DNA from 3 places in the Rossellomorea sp. H136 genome. Region 1 is predicted to be linked to each of the others. Evidence: a T-box and tRNA genes for the amino acid it is inferred to sense, from the RefSeq annotation. Region 1 holds a T-box; the other regions hold tRNA genes.
The links. A T-box is a leader RNA that pairs with one kind of tRNA and senses whether it is charged. The one in region 1 lies ahead of argS (arginine--tRNA ligase), so its partner is inferred to be a tRNA-Arg.
Positions count from the first base shown of each region.

Region 2: it has a tRNA-Arg gene. The T-box ahead of argS (arginine--tRNA ligase) is inferred to sense a tRNA for this amino acid. The anticodon was not compared.
Region 3: it has a tRNA-Arg gene. The T-box ahead of argS (arginine--tRNA ligase) is inferred to sense a tRNA for this amino acid. The anticodon was not compared.

Region 1 is NZ_CM166371.1:210,429-218,344, forward strand. It holds gene ACYH0O_RS01170 (YqaA family protein) at 1-224, opposite strand, end outside; gene argS (arginine--tRNA ligase) at 445-2,127, opposite strand; T-box leader at 2,179-2,383, opposite strand; gene ACYH0O_RS01180 (FtsW/RodA/SpoVE family cell cycle protein) at 2,434-3,609, opposite strand; gene ACYH0O_RS01185 (hypothetical protein) at 4,068-4,847, shown strand; gene sfsA (DNA/RNA nuclease SfsA) at 4,872-5,597, shown strand; gene ACYH0O_RS01195 (BsuPI-related putative proteinase inhibitor) at 5,646-6,134, opposite strand; gene ACYH0O_RS01200 (ABC transporter substrate-binding protein) at 6,349-7,581, shown strand; gene ACYH0O_RS01205 (ABC transporter permease) at 7,559-7,916, shown strand, end outside.
Region 2 is NZ_CM166371.1:4,297,070-4,304,985, forward strand. It holds gene rpoN (RNA polymerase factor sigma-54) at 49-1,389, opposite strand; gene ACYH0O_RS21685 (hypothetical protein) at 1,811-2,068, opposite strand; tRNA gene ACYH0O_RS21690 (tRNA-Arg) at 2,577-2,648, opposite strand; gene clpP (ATP-dependent Clp endopeptidase proteolytic subunit ClpP) at 2,879-3,475, shown strand; gene ACYH0O_RS21700 (HPr family phosphocarrier protein) at 3,653-3,910, opposite strand; gene whiA (DNA-binding protein WhiA) at 3,938-4,885, opposite strand; gene ACYH0O_RS21710 (gluconeogenesis factor YvcK family protein) at 4,943-5,905, opposite strand; gene rapZ (RNase adapter RapZ) at 5,902-6,795, opposite strand; gene ACYH0O_RS21720 (8-oxo-dGTP diphosphatase) at 6,844-7,302, opposite strand; gene ACYH0O_RS21725 (GDSL-type esterase/lipase family protein) at 7,729-7,916, opposite strand, start outside.
Region 3 is NZ_CM166371.1:3,501,954-3,509,869, reverse strand. It holds gene sdhB (succinate dehydrogenase iron-sulfur subunit) at 1-211, shown strand, start outside; gene ACYH0O_RS18005 (acyl-CoA thioesterase) at 359-820, shown strand; gene ACYH0O_RS18000 (helix-turn-helix domain-containing protein) at 975-1,199, shown strand; gene ACYH0O_RS17995 (MarR family winged helix-turn-helix transcriptional regulator) at 1,486-1,941, shown strand; gene racE (glutamate racemase) at 1,951-2,751, shown strand; gene ACYH0O_RS17985 (GerMN domain-containing protein) at 2,857-3,936, shown strand; gene rph (ribonuclease PH) at 4,057-4,794, shown strand; gene ACYH0O_RS17975 (XTP/dITP diphosphatase) at 4,811-5,407, shown strand; gene ACYH0O_RS17970 (metallophosphoesterase) at 5,420-5,929, shown strand; tRNA gene ACYH0O_RS17965 (tRNA-Arg) at 6,084-6,160, shown strand; gene ACYH0O_RS17960 (tetratricopeptide repeat protein) at 6,269-7,270, shown strand; gene tig (trigger factor) at 7,430-7,916, shown strand, end outside.

The DNA of each region.
Region 1 (7,916 bases):
AGTTTCTTACCAATCCACCAGCCAAGTAGGGCTCCGATAACGGAAGCAACAGTCGTATAAAGTGCATACAGCAATGCGCTATCCGGATTGGCAATCGCTAATGGAATCAGTAGTACATCAGGTGGTATAGGGAAAAATGATGAATCGGCGAATGAAACTAGAATCAGTCCCCATACACCATAATCCATTAACCATGCTTCGAAAGCGTGAAGTAGTTCAGACATAAATTGAGTAATCTCCTTTATTGATCAAGCGTTATTTTCGATTTTAATGGAACATAAGAAAGTATATCACTTTTCACAAAAGGAGTCATGAATTATCCTGTATGGATGAAACGAATTCACGGAAGTTTTCTATTTATAACATTTAGCAAAGTTTGAATGAAAAAAGCTTTAAGCGAAATAATCTATTTCTCGGGAAATAGTGACAGAAATCATATTGATTCTACATTTCTGAAGGAGACTTCATTCCTAATAAACGTAATCCTTCCGCGAGGACAGTCGAAACAGCATGAACCAATGCTAAACGGGAGGCCTGCTGGGAGTCTTCTGAAATGATTTTAGTTTTTCCGTAATAACGATTAAAGCTTTGTGCGGTATCGACTAAATATTTGGCAATGGTTGAAGGCGCATAGTGTTTCCACGCTTTCTCGACCATCTCCGGCAATAATCGTAACTGTTTAATCACTTCCCAGCTTTCAGCATCGTCAAGCCCCTCAAACGTCAATGGAAGGGATCCACCCGCTTTTCTCAGAATGGATTGAGCTCTGGCGTACGTGTATTGAATGTATGGACCTGTTTCACCTTCGAAGGTCAGCATATGTTCCAGGGAGAATTCAATATCGTTCACACGATCATTTTTCAAATCATGAAAGATAATGGCTCCAACCCCAACATCTTTCGCCACCTCTGAAGCATTTATTAAGTGAGGATTTTTTTGCTTAATATTTTCTTCAGCCATATGAATCGCTTCTTTGAGAACCTCTTGGAGTAAAATGACTCTGCCCTTTCTGGTGGACATCTTCTTTCCATCTTTCAGATAAAGTCCAAAGGGGATATGTTTCATATCATCCGCCCAGTTAAACCCGAGTTTCTTTAGTACTTCCATCACTTGTTTGAAATGAATGGTCTGTTCCTGACCAACAACATACAAAGCTTCATCAAAGTGATGCTGACGATGGCGATACAGTGCTGCAGCCAGGTCTCTCGTAGCATAAAGGGTAGCTCCGTCTGACTTCTTGATGAGGCAGGGCGGGAGATTTCCTTCTAAACGAACGACTTTCGCACCTTCAGAGGTTTCGAGAAGGTCATGATCCTGAAGCAATGTCACGACTTCATCCATTTTGTCATTGAAGAACGCTTCGCCATTATAGGAATCAAATTCCACTCCGAGCAACGAGTAAATCGTTTTAAAGGCATGAAGTGATTCCTCTTTAAACCATCTCCAAAGCTCCGTTACTTCCGGATCTCCATCTTCTAATAGCTTAAAGGCTCTTCTTCCCTCTTTCTCAAGTGAAGGGTCCTTTTCTGCTTCCTCATGAAATTTTTTATATAAAATAAACAATTCAGCAATCGGGTTATCCTTCACTTTTTGTTGGTTTCCCCATTTATTGAATGCGACGATCAATTTCCCGAATTGTGTACCCCAATCACCGATATAATTGATTTTTTCTGTTGTATAGCCGCATTTTTCGGCAATGGTGGCGATGGAATTTCCGATGACTGTGGAGCGTAAATGTCCCATCGAAAATGGTTTCGCAATATTAGGGGAGGACATATCCAATACGATGGTCTTTTGATTTCCAAATTCATGACTTCCGTAATCCGCGCCATTCTCTAATATGGCTGAAACAATTTCCTTACCTGCTTTCACTCCATCAAATCGGATATTAACATAGGGACCAACTGCTTCCACTTTACTGAAAAAGGGAGAGGAGAGGGCATCGGCAATCTCACCTGCAATGACGTGTGGTGCTTTCTTCCATGATTTCGACAGCTGGAAGCACGGAAACGCCAGGTCTCCCAAATGAGAATGTTTTGGCGTTTCAATCAACTCGTAAAGATCATTCTTGTTCCAATCGGACAACACATTTGTGAGCGCATCGGCTACTATTAATTTTAAATCCATCATCAACACCTCCTGATAAAATCAAACACAAAAAAACCCGTCTCTATTCAACATAGAGACGAGTTTAGCTCGCGGTACCACTCTTATTCCCCAAAAAGGGCGCTCATTGTATAACGGGAGATCCCGGTTTTTCCCTACTAACTTCAAGAAAAACTTCTCAGAAGTGCGGTTCATCCCAGGCTTCACACCAGGCTTCCACCATCCCCGGTTCGCTTCCGATCCACGTCAGAATTACTCTCTTCATCTTCGAATATTCGTATATAATTACTATCATTTTACACATTCTGGAGATGAATGCAACTGTAATTAAGAATCTTCTGATGAGAACATATACGTTTTATGATGGAACCTCATACTGAATACAAGTCCCAGGGCCAGCATATTCCCCATAAGAGAGCTTCCCCCATAGCTGATAAAAGGAAGGGGTATCCCGGTAATCGGAAGTAATTGAATCGTCATTCCGATGTTCTGGAACACATGGAATGTAATCATACTGATAATCCCTGCGCATACATAGGCGTTGAACGGTTCTTTCGTGTCTAGAGCCGTTTTCGTCAGATGGTAAATCAACAAGAAGTATAAGCTGATCACGACACTTGCGCCAATAAATCCGTATTCCTCCCCGATCACACTGAAAATAAAGTCGGTATGATTTTCAGGGATATATACTTCTCCATCACTGTAGCCTTTCCCGAAGATCTGGCCGGAGCCAATGGCGTTAAGGGAGTTAATTAAGTGAAAACCTTCTAATTTTGCGTAGTTATAAGGATCTAACCAAGCATAAATACGTCCAAATTGATAAGGCTTTACATTTAAATATTTTTCAAGCAGCTCAGGAGCCCAAATCACAAGTGAAAGGATGATTCCCCCAAGCACTCCGATAGAAGCATATATCGGAACGATCAGCTTCCACGTAATACCTGAAACTAAGATGATTCCGGTCATGATGGCTAAAATGACAAGGGAGGTCCCTAAATCCGGCTGCTTCATAATAAAAGCAAGGGGAAGGAAAGTCGTCGCCCCGATTTTCACTAACAATTGAAAATCTGTCTGTAATGTTTTACTTGGATTTAGCTCATGATGATTTGTAATGATTCGTGCAAGAACAAGAATTAAGAACGTCTTCATAAATTCTGAAGGCTGTATCGAACCAAGCGGTCCCAGCATGAACCAGCTTTTGGCTCCGTTTCTGTAAGGGGCGATGCTTTCCGGTGAGATGAGTAATACAAGTAGCAGGAAAATCCCTGCACCGTATATGTACCAGGCAAGTCGCTTATACTGATCGGAATCAAGGAATAAGGCTCCACCAATAATAATTCCACCTACGACATACCAAAAAGCCTGTCTTATCACAAAGTTTGTCCCATATTGACCTGAGGTCTGGGCACTGCTTATTCCCATAGCACTAACGATAAAAAACAACATTAATAAAAAGAGAAGACCCCAATCGATCTTGTCAGCAAATCGCTGGCGAGTTTCCATAATCAATTCACCTGAATTTCTAAAGATTTCACATTCCTAGTCTAATAGAAATGAAGGGAAATTTCTACTCATGACCTGATAAAATACGGAAGTTCTGTTGGGGTGTGACAGGCATTAAACGACATTTGTCGAAATGAATTCAATGGTAAAGCCCATAGGAGTGGGATTCGAAAGAGGAAGAGTGAAAATTAATTCCATTTTTTACATAATTGTGATCATTATTTGTCTTCAGAATATGAGAAGAAAGTGCCGTGCCCTTAAACGCAACTGCGATTCCTTCCATTCCTATAAACCTAAATAGAAATAATTAAAGCCAACGGTCCTGCAATATGTCTATTTTCGACAATTACCTGCGACTTTTGTCATCATTTTGAAATGAAATAGAAAAGAACAAGTACCCTACATATTTGCTAAAATAGAAACTACGAGATGTGCATCGTGTCAATCAGATGGAGGGAATGTTCTTGAAGGCTAATAATCAGGTTAAAGATATCATCTATGTTCACAAGAATACGGATCGTCAGTATGTCGTTTCCTACGGGATCAATTTCAACGAGTTTGCTTCAAATGCCCGAAAACCATTGAAGAATCTACTTCTAATTAAACATCAGTACGAGCATGGCGCCTTTAATATACATACGCATATGGAGTATGTGGAACAGGATGAAATGAAGAAGATCATGAATGATGGAGTACAGAGCTATGGTGATTTCTGTTGGATTGACTTTGAAGAAGAAGTGGGAGTCGACGAATTGAACGGTCAGGAAATCGCGGAGCTTCTTTATATGGGACACGTCAAGCAACCCCTGAACCCTCCTTTTTATTCAAAGTTGAACAATCGTTACGCGTACCTTTCCCATGATGATGGGTGGTTTAATAAGATTTATTATCGGGAATTTGAGGACTTCTATCATATGTTAGGAGCGACGGTTTCTTCGAAATTGAGTACAGTCAAAGGCGGAAAAGGCTTATTTGGTATGAAGAAAGAGAAAGACTATCCTATCATCGGTCAAGAAGTGATTCATTCCTTTAGAGACAAATTAAAAGAAGGCATGGTCATTTCGTTGGAAAAAGCCATACTAACGAGAGGCAAGATAGAAATTCCTATATGGGTGATCGGTGATTATTACGATATGGACGAGATGGCGGAAGATTATAAGCAAATCCGTAAATCACCAGCAAACGGATTATTATCCTATGATCGCAAAACGAAAAGCTGGAGTGCTTTACTTCGGTAACGAGGAATGAAGGAGCGTGAGGGCTTGATAGAAATTCAGTTTCATGACAAATTGGTTCGAGGAGTGTTTCTCGAGCGTCTCAATCGTTTTGTGCTCGAGTGTCAACTTCCTTCAGGTTCAATAGATAAAGCCCACTTACCAGATCCAGGCAGATTAAAAGAACTATTGGTGCGTGGAAACCCGATCTGGCTTCAGGCATCAACCGATCCTAAAAGGAAAACAAAATGGTCAGCCGTCATGACGTATGATGCTCCTAATGATATGTATGTGTCTTTGAATACCCAATACCCGAATCGGTTAGTGCTCGAAGCCTTACAAATGGAAGTGCTGGAAGAGCTAAAGGACTGGCGGTTAGAAAAAGCCGAATTTAAAGTAGGAAGCTCACGCTTTGACTTCTTGCTCACCCACAAACAAAATGAACAAAAATTACTGCTTGAAGTAAAAAGTGTCACCATGGTAGAAGAAGGGATAGGGAAATTTCCTGATGCCGTCACGTCAAGAGGTGCAAGGCATGTAGAGGAGCTTACACATCTGCAGGCGAAAGGAAGCTATCAATCAGCTGTCCTGTTTATTGCTCAGCGAACGGATTTGCGCGGGATCACTTCCGCTCCTGAAATCGATCCCCATTTTTCCCGGGTCATGGAAGAGGCCGCAGATCAGGGTGTCCGATTTTTCGGAAGAAGCTGTATCGTGACACCAGAGCGTATTTCCTTAAATGGACCTTTACCTGTATATACAAAAAAAGATTGATCTTCACATCCATCATAGCGTGTGAAGATCAATCTTTTTTTGTTGCATCTAATCCACCTGTACTTCTGTTTTAGCTTTATAGTCCCTGTCTCCTTTAGCCGTTAACCAAACGGTCAATGTATAGGTACCGCTCCCGACATTGGGGAGAACAACTTTCTGGGAAAATTCTTCACCCTGTCTCACGGTGATCTCCTGGATCGCCTGGGTATACATCTTATTTTTTGAGTCCTTATACACTACTTCACCTTTATCGTTTCTAAGTTCAAAGTCAATGGTTTGTCCTGATGAAAAAACGAAGGTTTTCTCTTGCTCTGTTTGGTTCTTAATCGAATAGACATAGACAGCCTGACCGTTTCCATCTTGTTTCGTTAATGAAGGTTCCATTTCGCCTGCAACAATCCCTTTCTGTACAGAAATATCTTCACCAGCTCCTGAGTTTTTGTCCTCTTTGGTTTGACTGCCGTTTTCTTCACCAGCCGTTCCACAACCAGCTATTCCTGCCACAAGTATTATAAGTAACATGAGCATTCGCTTCATGCCAGATCCACCTCCTTACCGTATTAGACAGGGTATATCCCAAAAGGTTACAAGTGTTCCCGAATATGGGCACGATGACACATAGGGATGTGCTGAACTTGTTTCTTTCTTCCTCTACAAGGGCATAGATTTACATATGTAAGGCAGATTACTTTTTTATATCACGAGGTTCAGTACAATAGAATTATAGATAAAGAACAGAGGAGCAAAGTGTATGAAAAAATGGTTAGCTATTATTAGTGTTATTTCCTTACTCATAGTATCTGCTTGTGGTCCTTCAAATGCAACCGACAGTGGGGAACTTCCCGATGAAGATTGGGAAACCATCACGTCGGAAGCAGAAGGAACGAAAGTGAATCTCTTCATGTGGGGCGGTGACGATGGGATTAACCGTTATATTGATGACTTAGTTGCTCCGATGCTGAAAGATAAAAATAATATCGAGTTAAATCGAGTACCTTTGGACACACAGGAAATTCTGCAAAAACTTCAAACGGAGAAACGGGCAGGAAAGGATAAAGGAACGATTGATATTGTATGGATTAATGGAGAAAACTTTAAAAATGCAAAGGAAAATGACTTACTTGCAGGGCCGTTTACAGATAAGCTGCCAAACTTCACGAAATATTACGATACAGAAAGTCAAGCGTTTCAATATGACTTCGGAACGGAAACAGAAGGATATGAAGCACCGTGGGGAAAGGTTCAATTTGTCTTCTTTTATAACAGCGAAAAGGTAAAAAACCCCCCCTCCAGCTTCGATGATTTAAAAGCATTCATGAAAGAGCATCCGGGGAAATTCACCTACCCTAATCCGGCTGATTTTACCGGTAATGCATTTCTTCGACACCTTCTTTATGCTAAATCTGACTCGGATTTAGCTCAGTCTTCATTCGACGAAGGATCAGCAGAGAAGTTGGGGGAAGAGGTATGGAAAGAACTGAATGCAATGAAGCCATTCTTGTGGAGAGGAGGAGAAACGTACCCCGCGACATTAACAGACCTTGATAAGTTATATAGCCAGGAAGAGGTTTGGATGACGATGGGATACAACGAAGCGAGAGCGGAGCATCTGGTCAAGGATGGAGTGTTCCCGGAAAACACAAAGTCATTTGTTTTAAACGATGTAGGATCGATCGGGAATACTCATTTTCTGGCAATTCCATTCAACAGCGCTAACAAAGAAGGAGCGCTGGTGGCCATCAATGAACTACTCTCTCCTGAAGCTCAGTATGAGAAAGTAAAGCCTGACTACTGGGGTGAGAGTTCACCTATTTCTAATGAAAAGCTGGATGAAAAATGGAGAATTAAATTTATGAGCATAGATCGGGGGGGAAGTGTACTGGAGGCGTCTGTACTCGAAGAGACCTATAGGGGTGAACTGGATGCTGAGTACGTGGAATGGTTAAAGGAGAACTGGATCCGTGAAGTGGCAGAGAGTCAATAACACGTTACTCCTCATTCCCGCCCTACTCTTTTTTATCTTTATTCCTGGACTTGGGATCGTTCTTGCTCTACTGGAAAGCGTAAGGAGAGAAGGGAATATCACATTCGGGCACTACGTTGATTTATTCGAAGAGAAGCGGTTTATGACATCCTTACTCTTCAGTTTGACTGTGACTTCCATTTCGACCATTCTATCTCTTTGCATTGGACTTGGAATTGTGAAGGCATTCTCATCTTTGCTAAAGGAAAATAAACATAAACTACTTGTATGGATTCCGATGCTGGTTCCCCATTTTGTATGGGCTTATCTCGTCTATTTGCTCTTTAATCAAAGTG
Region 2 (7,916 bases), 870 kb from region 1:
TTGAATGTACCTGGTACACGAGAGCGGGATTGTACCCTGGTACACCGTCTATTCATACCTCTTCCTCATCGTGGAAGAAGCAATTCCTAATTGATCGCGGTATTTCGCTATCGTTCTTCTAGAAACATCATACCCATTCTCCAATAATAGATTCACTATTTTCTGATCAGATAGGGGCTTTTTCTTGTCTTCTTTATCAATAAGCCTTTGCAGCTCATTTTTTACAGAAGTGGCAGAAGCTACTTCTGATTCATCGAGCTTGACCGATTTGATCGCCGAGGTAAAGAAGTACTTCAGTTCAAAAATCCCATATGGAGTTTGCATATACTTACCCTTAACAGCCCGGCTGATGGTCGATTCATGAACATCGATTTCGTCTGCCACCTGTCTCAAGGTCAATGGCTGAATCGCTGATGGTCCCTTTAAAAAGAAGGATTTCTGCTTTTCGGCGAGCATCTTCCCCACTTTCAGGATGGTTTGCTTTCGCTGGCGTAAACTTTGCAGCAGCCACTGGAAGTCCTGCTCCTTTTCCTGGAGATAAGACTGAACTTCCTTGTCGGGATGATGTTTCAGAAAGTCCGTATACTCTTCATTATAGGTGACATTGGTCGTAGTCCCGTCATATAAGGATACGGCTACCGTATGACCATCGATCACTTTTACAACAAGTTCAGGAATAATATATTCAGCGACATGCTGTGAATACTTTGAACCTGGTCTTGGGTTACAACACTGAATATAATCAGCCGCATGCTGTATGTCTTTTAATTCAACATTAAGTTCCCTGGCGATTGTTTTCCATTTCTTTTCGGCAAAAGCCTGAAAATGGTTTTCTATGATCATCGTAACCAGAGGAGGGACATTGGCTTTACGTTGCAACTGAAGAGATATACACTCTTGCAAAGATCTGGCTCCAATCCCGGCAGGCTCTAAATCTTGCAACCTATTAATATAGGCTCCCAGTTGAACCATCTCCAAATGATGGTTTTCAATGAATGATTCTTCATCTATACGTAAATACCCGTTGTCATCCAGGCTGTAAATTAGTTCTTTCATTACCTTTTCATCCCGAGAAGTAAGCGATTTCAAATTTAATTGAACAGATAATGCATCCGCAAGGGATCTCTTTGGCACGGAAACATATTCGTACCAATCCACCGTGTTTTCGCGATTGCCGGCGTTTCGTTTAAACGTGTGAGGTTCTCGTTGATGAAGGGGGTCTTGCTTAGGCGGTTCTATTTGTATAAGGGGATTCTCCAATTGCTTAGCTTCTAGATAAGCATTCAGTTCCATCGTAGAATATTGGAGGATGGTGATGGCTTGAGAAAGCTGTTGCGTCATTTGAAGTTTTAATTGTTGATTTTGAAAAAGTCCTGCTTTCAAATTCATGATTCTTTACCTCCCATTTATTTATTCTACAATAAAAAACGTTGTTCGTTAATGGGAATTAGTTGGTAGTTGGTGGGGTTGTACTATATATATGTCTCCCCATAACTTTCATAGCGTAGGTTTGTTTAAATAAAAACTGTAATAACAACAGGCTTTTTAGTAAATACAAATTAAAGTAAAGAATACTCAAAGAAAAAAAGCCCCAACGCTTGTAAAATATCCCTACAAACTCAGGAACTAATTTGAACTACAGTACACCCCCAGAGGGGATCGAACCCTCATTTCTCAGAACAGGAAACTTAAACGTATTTACAGCCTCCAAATGTCATCGGAGTATAATAGTGAGTATACTTGTCCTAAATATTTCTATAAGACACTCCCTTACGCTATAATATTTTTGGGAATTATTAAAGTGCCTTTTTTAAACTTCATCAACATCATCGGAAACTGGAACGAACCCAATAAGATGTGGTATGGAGTAAATTCCTTTTCGATTAGGAGGACCAGACAGCTCTAGTACAAATGTTCCACAACTTACTTTTTTGACGACACCTCTAATATTTGGCGGCCTACCAGCTGGTGGGGGTGCAGCCGTTATCAATTCAATTTCAATTCCTTCTTCCTTAGCCTTCATCAATGCGAACATCAATTCATTAAAGCTTTCTTCTTTTATCGACATCTACAATCACCCCCCTTCCTTAACTATATTATTAAGAAAATAGGATAATCGTGTGAGGAAAAAGTGGAGAATATTGGTTCTATTTTACGTAAAAAAACGAGGCTGGGATAGAACTAAAAAACCACGATAAAAAGACGAACAATAGAAGTGTAGGTTCTTCATACCGCTAATGATTTCCGTGCAAGACTACGCTTTCCGCGGGTAGCCCGTGAGCCTCCTCGGCAAGCCTGCGGGGTCTCACATAATCTCCTTTCCCGCAGGAGTCTTCGTCTTGCACTCCAATCAACCGCTGGAAACAGCTAAAATCAAATTTCGAAAATAAATAATAAACCCGAACAAATCTGCACTCTAAGAAGCAGGTTTGTTCGGGTTTGACTTAGGCTAAAAAACTTTTGTCCCAGCCTCGTCTCAAAGAGAGGATCTTATGTAGACCCCCAAATACAAAAAAGCTCCTATGCTTGTAAAAACTCATTACAAACACAGGAACCGGAACTCATTAGATTTAGTACGCCCTCGGAGGGAATCGAACCCCCATTTTAAGAACCGGAATCTTACGTGCTATCCGTTGCACCACGAGGGCATGAAATGAATGACTGTCACGAATATATATTATAAGCTAGAAATTGCTTGTTTGCAATACGTTTTATTGTTTAAAAAAGGAATGAGTGGGTATGATGTAGAAAGGATTTATATACAGTGTAATAAAGGAAGCGTTTAGTTTGACCTTTATTGACCATGGGTGTATGATTACAGTACAAAGTGAATAAGTTATTCAGAAAAATAAAAAAGGATTTCTAAGGAGGAACGAGGATGAATTTAATTCCTACAGTAATTGAACAAACAAACCGCGGTGAACGTGCGTATGACATTTATTCACGTTTATTGAAAGACCGTGTAATCATGCTTGGAAGCGGCATTGATGACAATGTGGCAAACTCTATTGTAGCACAGCTTCTTTTCCTTGAATCTGAAAACCCGGAGAAGGATATTTCAATTTACATAAACTCTCCTGGCGGAAGTATCACAGCGGGTATGGCAATCTATGATACGATCCAATACATCAAGCCTGATGTACAAACGATTTGTATCGGTATGGCTGCTTCAATGGGTGCGTTCCTTCTTGCAGCAGGTGCGAAAGGCAAGCGATTAGCCCTTCCGAACGCTGAAGTCATGATTCACCAACCACTTGGTGGAGCTCAAGGTCAAGCTACAGAAATCGAAATCGCAGCGAAGCGTATTCTATTCCTACGTGAAAAACTGAATCAAATCCTGGCTGATCGCACTGGTCAACCACTTGAAGTGATTTCAAAAGATACAGATCGCGATAACTTCATGACAGCTGAAAGAGCGCTTGAATATGGATTGATCGATCGTATCATCACTCGTAACGATATGAATAATAAGTAATCATGAAATCCCCCTTGCACAATTTCGCAAGGGGGTTTTTATTTTGACCCGCGGAGGTTTAGCGTCTAAAAATTTGAAACAGTGAACTGAAGGATTGATCCATTCTCGAAAGTAGAACTAAAAAAAGCCAATGACCACTCCCAGGTCATCAGCCTTTTCAAGGGTATGAAGTTGATCTTATGCTTCTTTTTGAACGAAACCTTCGAGGGCAACCAGTGCTTCTTCTTCGTCGCTTCCGTCCGCTACCAGCGTAATGGAAGTACCCGTAGAAATGGCTAAACTCATTAAGCCCATGATGCTTTTCGCATTAACCTTTTTCCCATCCTTTTCCAAGAAGATTTCAGATGAGAAGCGGTTCGCCTCCTGTACGAATAATGCAGCCGGTCGTGCTTGAAGACCTGTCTTCAATTTTACTTCTACTTGTTTTTCCACCATAATCATTTCTCTCCCCTTTGTCCTTATTTAGGTTTGAATCTTTTCTCCCGCCCTGAGTTTCTCAGCAAGCTGGTCAATTTTACGTAAGCGGTGATTAATCCCTGATTTACTGATAGTGCCGCCTGACACCATTTCCCCTAGTTCTTTCAACGTAACATCTTGATAATTCACTCGTAATTCTGCTATCTCCCTTAATTTATCGGGTAATATCTGTAAGCCTACATGCCTTTCAATAAACTTAATGTTTTCGACCTGTCTTAAGGCAGCACCGATGGTTTTATTCAGGTTAGCCGTCTCACAGTTTACAAGACGGTTAACGGAATTTCTCATATCCCTGACAATCCGTACATCCTCAAATCGCAGCAGGGCATTGTGAGCCCCGATGATATTCAAGAACTCCGTAATTTTCTCTGCTTCCTTCAAATACGTAATGAAGCCTTTTTTTCGTTCAAGGGTTTTACTATTCAACCCGAAGGAATTCATCAGCTCGGACAACGCATCGTTGTGTTCAGAATAAAGTGAAAAGATTTCTAAATGATACGATGAGGTTTCCGGGTTGTTTACCGAACCACCTGCAAGGAACGCTCCTCTCAAATATGAACGTTTGCAACATTTCTTTTTGATCAAGTCTTCCGATATATTATGGATAAAGGTGAAATTTTCACCCAGGATTTTCAGTTCTTCAAGAATCTTTTTAGTATCTTCTTTGATTCGTACAATGTAGACATTGTTTTTCTTCAGCCGCATCTTTTTTCGAACCAGAAGCTCTACCGGGGTGTCGTACCCCTTTTTGATCAATGTATAGATTCTTCTGGCAATGGCGGCGTTTTCGGTTTGAATATTGACGACGAGCATTTGATTTGAGAATGACAGCGAACCATTCATTCGGATCAATGCGGATAATTCTGCATTGGCGCAGCAATCTTTCACTTCAATATTGGTCAGTTCTTTTTTTGTTTCGGACGCAAACGACATCCCCATCACCTCCTAGCAAACGCTTGCACAACCTTATACAAAAGAAATTTTTGTAGTTTAGCTGGTTGATTTTTTAAGATAAGAATATATGATATCAGCGACCTTCTCCGTGTTATGGCGAACAAGATGGTTGTCATAGGAGAGAATCTCTTCTGCAATCACTTCTAAGCCCATGGATTTCAATTTATCTACATCAAAGTGGACAGGACTCGCTTGTTCTTCACTATATCGGGCCTGCACCTCATCGGGTACCTGCTTTTTGTTGACCAGGATATAATCAATACTTGGCGTTTCCAAATGATCATATAATGCCTTTACGTGATCACTTGCTGAATAATCCAATGTTTCCCCTGCCTGGGTCATGATGTTGCAAATATACATTTTCTTCGCTTTCGCCCTGCATACAGCATCGCCAATTCCCGGAACAAGAAGATTCGGTAAAATACTAGTATATAGGCTTCCCGGACCCATCACAATTAAGTCGGCTTCCTTTATTGCCCGCAAGGTTTCACCCAGTGGCTTGATGCAATCCGGCTTTAAGAAGACCCTTTTGATCTTCTTACCGGCTTTCGGAATGGTCGATTCTCCCGTGACAATCGTTCCATCCTCCATTTCCGCCTTTAAGATGACGCTTTGATTGGCTGAGGGCAGCACCTTCCCCTTCACGTTCAATACCCTGCTCATTTCCTGAATCGCATGGACAAAATCACCTGTAATGGAAGCAAGGGCTGCAATAATCAAGTTTCCTAAAGCATGGCCGGAAAGTTCATTCGTTGTTTCAAATCGATGCTGAAACATTTGTTCCACCAGTGGCTCCACTTCTGAAAGAGCAGCCAGGACATTTCGTATATCTCCCGGGGGAGGAATATCCAGGCTGTCACGCAAACGTCCGGAACTGCCACCGTCATCTGCGACAGTGACAATGGCCGATATATCAATAGGGTGCCGTTTCAATCCCCGGAGAAGGACCGGTAAGCCCGTTCCTCCTCCGATCACGACGACCTTGGGTGTATGTGTCATGTTGTTAGACCCTTTCTCTTCTGAATATCCCGATGAGAAATTTTCGTTTGATAGTCATTTTCAAAATGATGGCCAAGATACTCTGCCAATGCAACCGACCGATGCTGCCCCCCAGTGCATCCTATCGCTACCACAAGCTGGCTCTTTCCTTCCCGCTTGTATTGAGGAAGCATGAATGACAATAAATCGGTTACTTTCTCGATGAATTTATTCGTTTCATTCCATTTCAATACGTAGGTGGACACTTCTTCATCCAATCCCGTTTTCGGTCTCATATGATCGATATAGTGAGGATTTGGCAGGAAACGTACATCAAACACCAAATCAGCATCGATCGGGATTCCGTGCTTGAAACCGAAAGACACGACATTCACCGTGAAAATCGTCTTCTTGTTCACCGAGAATTCCGTTAGAATCTTTTCCCGAAGCTCTCTTGGCTTCATGGTTGAAGTCGTATAAATTAACTGCGCACGTCCTTTTAACTCTTCAAGGAGCTCTCTTTCCTGACGAATCCCTTCAAGAGGCAATCCTGAAGGAGCGAGCGGATGAGAACGGCGCGTTTCCTTGTATCGTCTGACAAGAGAAGAATCATCTGCATCAAGATATAAAACCTGCGGTGTCACCCAGGAGGTTTCCGCTAATTCATCCAGTGCTTTAAATAGATGATCAAAGAATTCCCTTCCCCTAAGGTCCATCACAAGGGCGACCTTATTCATTTTATTACCGGACTCTTTCATCAGTTCCAAAAATTTTGGCAGAAGAGTCGGCGGCAGATTGTCCACACAGAAGAATCCCAAATCCTCGAAGCTCTGAATGGCAACCGTTTTACCAGCTCCGGACATCCCTGTTATGATTACTAATTGAACATCGTTTGTAGAACCTGTACTCATACTCTTCCCCCGCTTTTATCGTAATGTTGTATTTAAAAAGTTCGTTGATCAACTTGGATCTAATCGATAAGACAATAACTTAAAATCAGGAGTATAGGTAAACGTTCCATAAATCGTATTTTTCCCGTGTAAGAGGTAGTCCAGAATATGATAATCTCCTTCAGCCATCGGAAGGTTCTTAATATCCTCAATCGGATGCCATTTAATCTTACCTTCTTCCGATTCCTGAAGGTTGACCCCATCCGCTTCGGTTGCAAAGAAAGAAAACATCATCCACTCCGATTTAATCTGATCGCCTTCTTTAATAATGAATGTAAAGACACCTTTCAAATCAGGATTCTTTAAATAGATGCCCGTTTCCTCACGATACTCACGAATGACAGCATCCCGGATTGATTCGCCGGACTCCATTTTCCCACCTGGAGCGACCCACCAATTCCTTCTTGGCTTTTGGAGAAGGAGCACCTTGTCTCCATCCAGATATAAACAATTTGTGACACGTTGCACTACCTTCACCTCGATCTTGATGATTAGGGAGCCAATGAATACACTAGTCCCACTTTCAGTCATTCTCATTCCTTATATTATACTATGATTGTAGACAAGCTACAATGTCTTGGCTTGTTGTTTGAAGGTTGTCGATTGAAATCGAAAGATATTGGGACATGTTTCTACAAGAAGAGGGATAGGTACAGATATATATGTGGCACTATAACAGGGGAAAAAGCAAGCAAAAAAAATAGACACAGGCGAGTCCTGTGTCGTCTACGGGATTTATTACTTAAAAGGGGGTCAATTTCTTATTCTCTATATTACCCGAAAATTGTTTCACTAGTGTTACAACAGATTTAAAACGGTATTACGGAATTGTTAATGTATCACAGTGGAATTTGCGAATTACGACGAACGCTGTAAGAACCTGTCATTTTCCGGTTAAAAGTCATAATTCTTCATAATTTGATCCGCCATTAATTCGTATCCCTTACCATTGGGATGAAGAGAATCATGGAAATAGTTTTCCTTGGACTTCCCTTTAAACAACGGATTGGTTGAAACGTACTTTACGTTCTCGTGTTTTTCGGCTTCTTTCATCATGGACTTATTCCAATCATCGACGTACG
Region 3 (7,916 bases), 1.7 Mb from region 1:
CAATGCGCATCCAACGGGTGCCATGAACCAGGATGAGCGTCTTGAATCGATCATGGGCGACGGAGGCCTTGCAAACTGTGGGAACTCTCAAAACTGTGTTCAATCATGTCCAAAGGGGATTCCTCTAACGACTTCGATTGCAGCACTGAACAGAGAGACAACTTTCCAAATGTTTAAAAACTTCTTCGGAAGCGACCATATGGTTGATTAATCTTACAAGTCAAAAATGCACTTTCCTCCGGGGGAGTGCTTTTTTTGTCTTTAAAGGTTTCTTATCTTTCAGAAAAAGACTATAATAAATAATGAATGGTGATTCATTTTCTTATCCTATATTCATTCCCAAAAAGGAGGAGCCAATTTGAAACATTTTACATATATTGAAGATATAGAAACATGGCAAAAAGAATTTTCGTTTTCAATCCATATAAAGGTTCGGTTTTCCGAGACTGATATGTTTGGACATATGAACAATACAATTCCATTCACTTATTTCGAAGAAGCTAGAATCGAATTTTTTAAACACAAAGGGTTTATGCAAAATTGGGTAAAACCTGAACACGATACGATTCCTGTCGTTGCAGATTTACAATGTGATTTCGTCAAACAAGTATTCTTCGACGAACAGCTCAAGGTGTGTGTAAAGGCGAATAGTGTGGGGAATTCTTCAGTGGATTTACACTATATGGGTCTGAATGAAAAAGAGGAGGTTTGCTTTACAGGTAGAGGAACCATGGTCCAAATATCAAAACAGACTGGAAAAGGTGTCCCTTGGACGGAAGAAATGAAGGCGAAGCTAGACTGCAAAAGGGCGGTTTCTTAGCCCATAGTAGTGTGTATTAAAACCGTTGCCTATTTTTCATTTAACTTCATCCTCTATGTCACTCTAAACCCTCCCTTCACATATGATATTCTGACGACCGACAATACCCATCCCCGCGGTTTAAAGCTGGCGAAGGCAAGGAGGGTTACCATAATTGAAGGACAATGATTTTACACACAAACCGTTGCTCACCAAAAGAGAAAAAGAAGTATTCGAACTGTTAGTTCAAGACAAAACAACTAAAGAAATTGCTAGTGATCTATTTATTAGCGAGAAAACAGTTCGAAATCATATTTCCAACGCCATGCAAAAGCTTGGAGTGAAGGGGCGATCTCAAGCTGTTGTAGAGCTTCTTCGCATGGGGGAACTCAAGCTTTAAATGTAAGGGACTGATTCTAATGGCAAACAATTAACGGGTCTTCCGCGGATACCTATTAATGTTTGAATGAGAGTCAGTCTCTTTTAGTTCTGAACCATTTGCGAACTTGTCTTGAATTTTTACAAAAAAAGAGCGAAAATGCTAGTAGGGGAAGTCTAGGCTGAAAGAAAGGTCGCTTTTGTCCCATAATATAATAGAAGCTAAAAACAGGAAGGTCTTATGTTATCGATTCCCGTTTTCAATAAGGAGTACATGTCCAGTTTCTGATTTTAAAAGGAGAGTAATCATGACGAATTCTAAAGAAATCATTGGAGAATTACAAGTTGTTGCAGATATAGAGAAAGACCTGCGCTACATATCATCGATCATTAAGCAAAAAGGAAGGGAAATATTAAGTCAATACACCATCACTCCGCCGCAGTTCATCGCGCTGCAGTGGTTATTTGAATATGGTGATATGACCATTGGTGATCTTTCGAATAAAATGTACCTTGCCTGCAGTACCACAACCGATCTCGTTGATAGAATGGAAAAAAATCAGTTGGTGGAACGCGTGAAGGATGAAAATGATCGCAGGGTCGTCCGGATTCATATGCTAAAAGAGGGCGAAAGAATTATTGAAGAAGTAATCAATAAGAGGCAAAATTATTTACAGAGTGTCCTGACGGATTTCTCCGAACAAGAAGTGTTATTATTAAAGGGAAATTTAGCGAAGCTTCATCAAGAAATGAAACCAGAATGAGGGAATAACGTGATTCAACCAATTGGCATCATTGATTCTGGGGTAGGGGGGCTTACCGTTGCCAGAGAAGTGATGCGTCAGTTACCGAAAGAGACCATCTACTATCTTGGTGACACAGCCCGTTGTCCCTACGGACCCAGAACAGCTCAAGAAGTGAAAACATTCACATGGGAAATGACCCAATATCTAATGCAATATGATATGAAAATGCTGATCATCGCCTGTAATACTGCCACTGCGGTTGTGCTGGATGAAATTCAAACCCATTTGGATATCCCGGTTATAGGCGTCATTCACCCTGGGGCCAGAGCGGCAATCAAGCATACTCATAATAAGAGAATCGGTGTCCTTGGAACAGTGGGGACGATTAATAGCGGTGCCTATGTAGAAGCGCTCCACTCCCTGCACGGTAGCTTAGACGTCACGTCACTGGCCTGTCCGAAATTTGTCCCTTTAGTAGAGAGTGGAGAATACAATAGCTCCATGGCGGACGAACTAGTGGAAGAGACTCTCCGCCCTATTAAAGATACGGAAATTGATACGTTGATTCTGGGGTGCACCCACTACCCGCTATTACAGCCTAAGATCAAAGCCTACATGGGTCCGGAAATTAGTGTGATAAGCTCTGGAGATGAAACGGCACGGGAAGTAAGTACGATTCTTGATTATTACAATCTCCTATACAGGGGAGTACAAAAGCCTGAACACCGCTTTTTCAACACAGGATCTTCGGCCATCTTTTCACGCATTGCCTCCGATTGGCTGACAGTTGGAAAAGTGAAAGCAGAAACCATTCGATTACAGGATTAGTATCTTGTGATCGGGTGGTTCTTTTATTTTCAAAAAGTTTCGGTCTATTTTGTAGAGCGGGCTCGTATATATGTTAGTACAAACTGTCTTTTAGGAGGTTTCCCAATGGCAAAGAAAGCAAAGGTGTCAATTGCTGTATCGGTTTTAGCTTCTTCTGTATATCTTTCAGGTTGTGGATTACTTAGTTTCGGTGATGATAAAGAGAAAATCGATCCTCCTCAAGACCTATCCTACTTAAAAGAAGGGGAGAAAGTGGATACGGCTAAAGGAGAAGAGGCAGAAAAAGAGGTGAACAAGGAAGAAGAAGCTAATGCTGAAACGGTCATGACAGAACTTTATTTGATCGATAAAAATGGATATGTTGTCTCACAATCACTCCCGCTTCCAGGTGAAGAAAGTGTAGCTAAACAAGCTATTGAGTATCTGGTCAAAAATGGACCGGTTGAAAATGTGCTGCCGAATGGGTTTAGAGCCGTGCTTCCGGCAGATACGCAAGTGACGGTCGATATTAAAGAAGGCACGGCCATTGCCGATTTCTCTCAGGAGTTCAATAACTACCAGCCTGAAGATGAGCAGAGAATTCTTCAGTCGGTTACATGGACGCTTACTCAATTTGATTCTGTTGAAAAAGTAGAGCTTAGAGTGAACGGATATCCACTGACTGAAATGCCTGTTAACGGAACACCGATTGATGAAAAAGGATTAACGAGGAAAGTCGGTATTAACGTGGATACTTCCGGTGTGGTGGATCCTACGAGCACAAAACCGTTAACGGTGTATTATGTGTCTCAAACCGATGATAAATCTTATTACGTACCTGTTACCAAGCGTGTGAGCTCAAACTCTGTTGATGAAGTCACGGCAGTTGTGAATGAATTGATTGATGGACCAGGGTATTCCTCTTCGCTTGCAAGTGATTTTACAGGTGCTAAACTATTAGACGATCCGAAGCTTGAAGACGGAACCGTTACTTTGAACTTTAACGAAGCGGTCTATGGAAGTCTTGAAGAAAAAATGGTTTCTGAACATATGTTAAATTCTCTGGTTCTTTCATTGACAGAGCAAAAAGGAATTAAAGGAGTCTCTGTTTTAGTGAATGGTGAAGCAACGGTAGTGTCTAAAGATGGCGAAACCATTACAGAACCAGTGACAAGACCAGAAAATGTGAATACAATTAGTTTTTAAAATACAATTTTTTGATATACTATTATAGAAACACCCGAAAAGAGGTTGGCATAATGCCGCCTCTTCTATTTTTGATTAGACCGTTTTTACATAACTTACGAAAATACAGGAGGTAATGATATGAGAACAGATGGTAGAGAAAAGAATCAATTGCGGAATATTGAGATCGAGACAGATTATGTGAAACATCCGGAAGGTTCCGTCCTCATAACGGTTGGAGAAACGAAGGTCATTTGTAATGCCAGCATCGAAGAACGAGTGCCTCCTTTTATGAGAAACAGTGGAAAAGGGTGGATCACGGCTGAATATTCCATGTTGCCAAGAGCAACGGAAACGAGAAACATTCGTGAATCTTCTAAAGGGAAGGTTTCAGGAAGAACAATGGAAATTCAACGTCTTATTGGAAGGGCGTTAAGATCTGTAGTCGATTTGGACGCATTAGGAGAACGTACAATCTGGATTGATTGTGATGTCATTCAAGCAGACGGCGGGACAAGAACGGCTTCGATCACAGGAGCTTTCGTTGCCACGGCAATCGCAGTGGCTAAGCTCCAAGACAATAAAAAAATCTCTTCTTTTCCACTGAAAAGTTTCTTGGCAGCCACAAGTGTGGGGATTGTTGAAGAGCACGGGGCGGTTCTTGATTTGAATTATATTGAAGATAGCAGCGCATTAGTGGATATGAACATCATCATGACGGGTGAAGGCGAATTTGTAGAGCTGCAGGGAACAGGGGAAGAAGCAACCTTTACAATGGACCAATTGCATCAACTGTTAAAACTTGGACAAGAAGGAATCCACGAGCTATTCCAAATTCAGCAGCAATCATTAGGTGAAATAGTAAAAAGATTTCAATAAAGGGATGAGATTGTAGATGACAAAACGAGTGATCATAGCCACGAAAAACAGGGGAAAAGCAAAAGAATTTCAACATATGTTTGCTCCATACGGATATGAGGTACAAACATTACTAGACCTTCCTCAGATTGAAGATGTTGAAGAAACCGGTGAAACGTTCGAGGAAAATGCTATACTAAAGGCTGAAACGGTTGCGCAGGAATTAGGAGAATTGGTGATTGCTGATGATTCCGGATTGGCCATCGACGCCTTGGAAGGTCGCCCGGGGGTGTATTCTGCACGTTATGCGGGTAAAGAGAAGAGTGACGAGGCGAACATAGAGAAGGTATTAAATGAACTTGAATATGTTGAAGAATCCGACCGTACCGCACGTTTTCACTGTGTTTTGGCAATTGCCGGGCCAAATAGGGAAACTAAAACCGTCAAAGGGACATGCGAAGGCATGATTTTGCAAGAAAAAAGAGGAATGAATGGGTTTGGGTACGATCCGATTTTCTACGTTCCTACTCTTCGAAAATCCATGGCTGAACTAACACAAGACGAGAAGAGTCAAATCAGCCATCGTGGGAATGCATTAAAAAAACTCAAGAACATAATCTCAGACTTTATTTAAAGGGTGAGTAGAATGAAACTATTGGTCGTAAGTGATAGTCACGGATCAAAAGAAGAGCTATTGGAACTATCAGAGAAATATCAATCTACAGTAGATGCCATGGTACACTGCGGAGATTCCGAATTAAGTGCAGATGACCAGTCTTTATCCCCCTATCTGGTTGTGAGGGGCAACTGTGATATGGATGCCAGGCTACCCGAAGACCTTGTTGAAAAGGTAGAGGGCCATTCAATCATGGTGACGCACGGTCATCTTTATGGGATTAAAATGTCACTGATGAAGCTGCGTTATAAAGCTGAAGAAGTTGGAGCACAATTTGTTTTCTTTGGCCATTCTCATACACTCGGTGCAGAATTGAATAATGGCACATTGTTCTTGAATCCGGGAAGCATCCTTTTGCCAAGAGGCAGGAGAGAACGAACCTATGCATTGGTGGAAGCAAATGATCAGGAAATAAAGGTAACTTTCTTAACTCATAATCATGTAGTTCTGGACGAATTGACTCAATCCTTTCAATTGTAAAATCATTGTGAGAGCCTGCCGCGGCGGGTTCTCTTCCACTATTACAGATAGAAATAACGACCCTGAAAAAATTAAATAAAACTTTTTTTGAAAATCTGTTGACTTATTGATGCTATGTGAATATAATAAATATTGTCCTTGAAAAACAAATTACGTCCCAGTAGCTCAGCAGGATAGAGCAACGGCCTTCTAAGCCGTCGGTCGGGAGTTCGAATCTCTCCTGGGACGCCATATATCCTACATACACAAAGCTTACCTGAAAAGGGTAGGCTTTTTTTGTTATCCAAAAGATATCGTGCTAAACTAAAAGCAACTAAAAAGTATAGGCAGGTACGTTTAATGACTAAGGGAAACCATGAAGGAAAAGGAAAAATCGTACAGTTTCCAGGATTGAAGGATCGGCTGCTGGAAAAGGGTGTGCAGGCACTTGAGAAAGGAGAGGTTCATGAATCCTCTCAGTTGCTCACGCAAGCCTATGAATTAGAACCTGATAATCCCGATATTAATACTGCACTCGTGCTATCTCTTTATGAAAGCAAGCAGTATGACAAAGCAGGATACATATGTAAAGAGATGCTCCTAGAAGGGATCGGGGACTACTTCGAGGTCGTTGATATGTATTTGATGATTCTTATCCAGCTTCATCAGCACGGAGAAGTGGTCGACACGATCAACGCCCTGTTTGATGAAAAAGAAGTGCCCTTTGAAAAGGAAGAACATTTCAGGAAGCTTCTACAATTCAGTGAAAAAGTAATGAACGGAAAAGCGACAATTCCTGAAGAAGCATCAGAAGTGGATCACTCGTCTATCTTATCCGAAAAGAGCCTGGAAGAGCAGACGTTGATCGTGGCACAGTTGGTTCATCGTAACATTCAACCATTCATTGGGGAGTTGCAATCAGTTTTAAAGGATTCAGCCGCCCACCCATTTCTGCAAACAATGATCTTAAATGTTTTAAGGGAGCATGGAATGGATAAAGAAGTAGTTGTAGCGAAGTTTGGGGTGGAGGAGCAGGTGTCTCCTTCCTCTTTGGAAGATGTGTTCGAGTCTGATTTCTTTAAGATGGTCACAGACTCTTTGGATGATCTTCTGGCACAAACGAATCCTACGCTATTTCAGCACGCTCAAGAATTATTGAAAAGGCATACCTTTCTTCTCTATCCATTTACAATTGAGGAGGAACCAAAAGCAATCGCTTCGGTGTATGCTTACTACACGGCAGGGATGTTTGCCGATGCAATCCTTGAAGAAGAGTTAAAAGACCAGGTTGAAAACACACAATCTCAGTGGATTCTAACAAGACTTACGGAACTAGAGGAAATTTCCTCTCCTAATATTTAAATGCTCTCTGTTGAAAGACAGTGGCTGTATGTTATAATGTAATGGTTGTAATGTAAAAGTTTTTCATATATTTACGATGATAGTGCTAGATTCATACGGGACTATCTACTACTATGCGTAAAAATACAAGATCAATTATAGATTGTTGGAGGGAACAGTATGTCTGCAAAATGGGAAAAGCAAGAAGGAAACCAAGGAGTACTTACAATTGAAGTTGAGGCTGCAAAAGTAAACGAAGGTTTGGACGCAGCATTCAAAAAAGTTGTAAAACAAGTTAACGTACCAGGATTCCGTAAAGGGAAAATGCCTCGTGGAATGTTCGAAAAACGTTTTGGTGTTGAATCACTTTACCAAGATGCATTAGATTTCATCTTACCTGAAGCGTATGCAAAAGCAATCGAAGAAACAGGAATCGATCCAATCGACCGTCCGGAAATCGATGTTGAGCAAATGGAAAAAGGCAAAGAGCTAATCTTCACTGCTAAAGTACAAGTGAAGCCAGAAGTGAAGCTTGGAGAATACAAAGGTCTTGAAGTAGAAAAAATGGAAACAGAAGTAACAGCTGAAGATGTTGAAGCTGAACTTACTTCACTTCAAGAAAAACAAGCTGAGTTAGCTGTAAAAGAAGAAGGAAAAGCTGAAGATG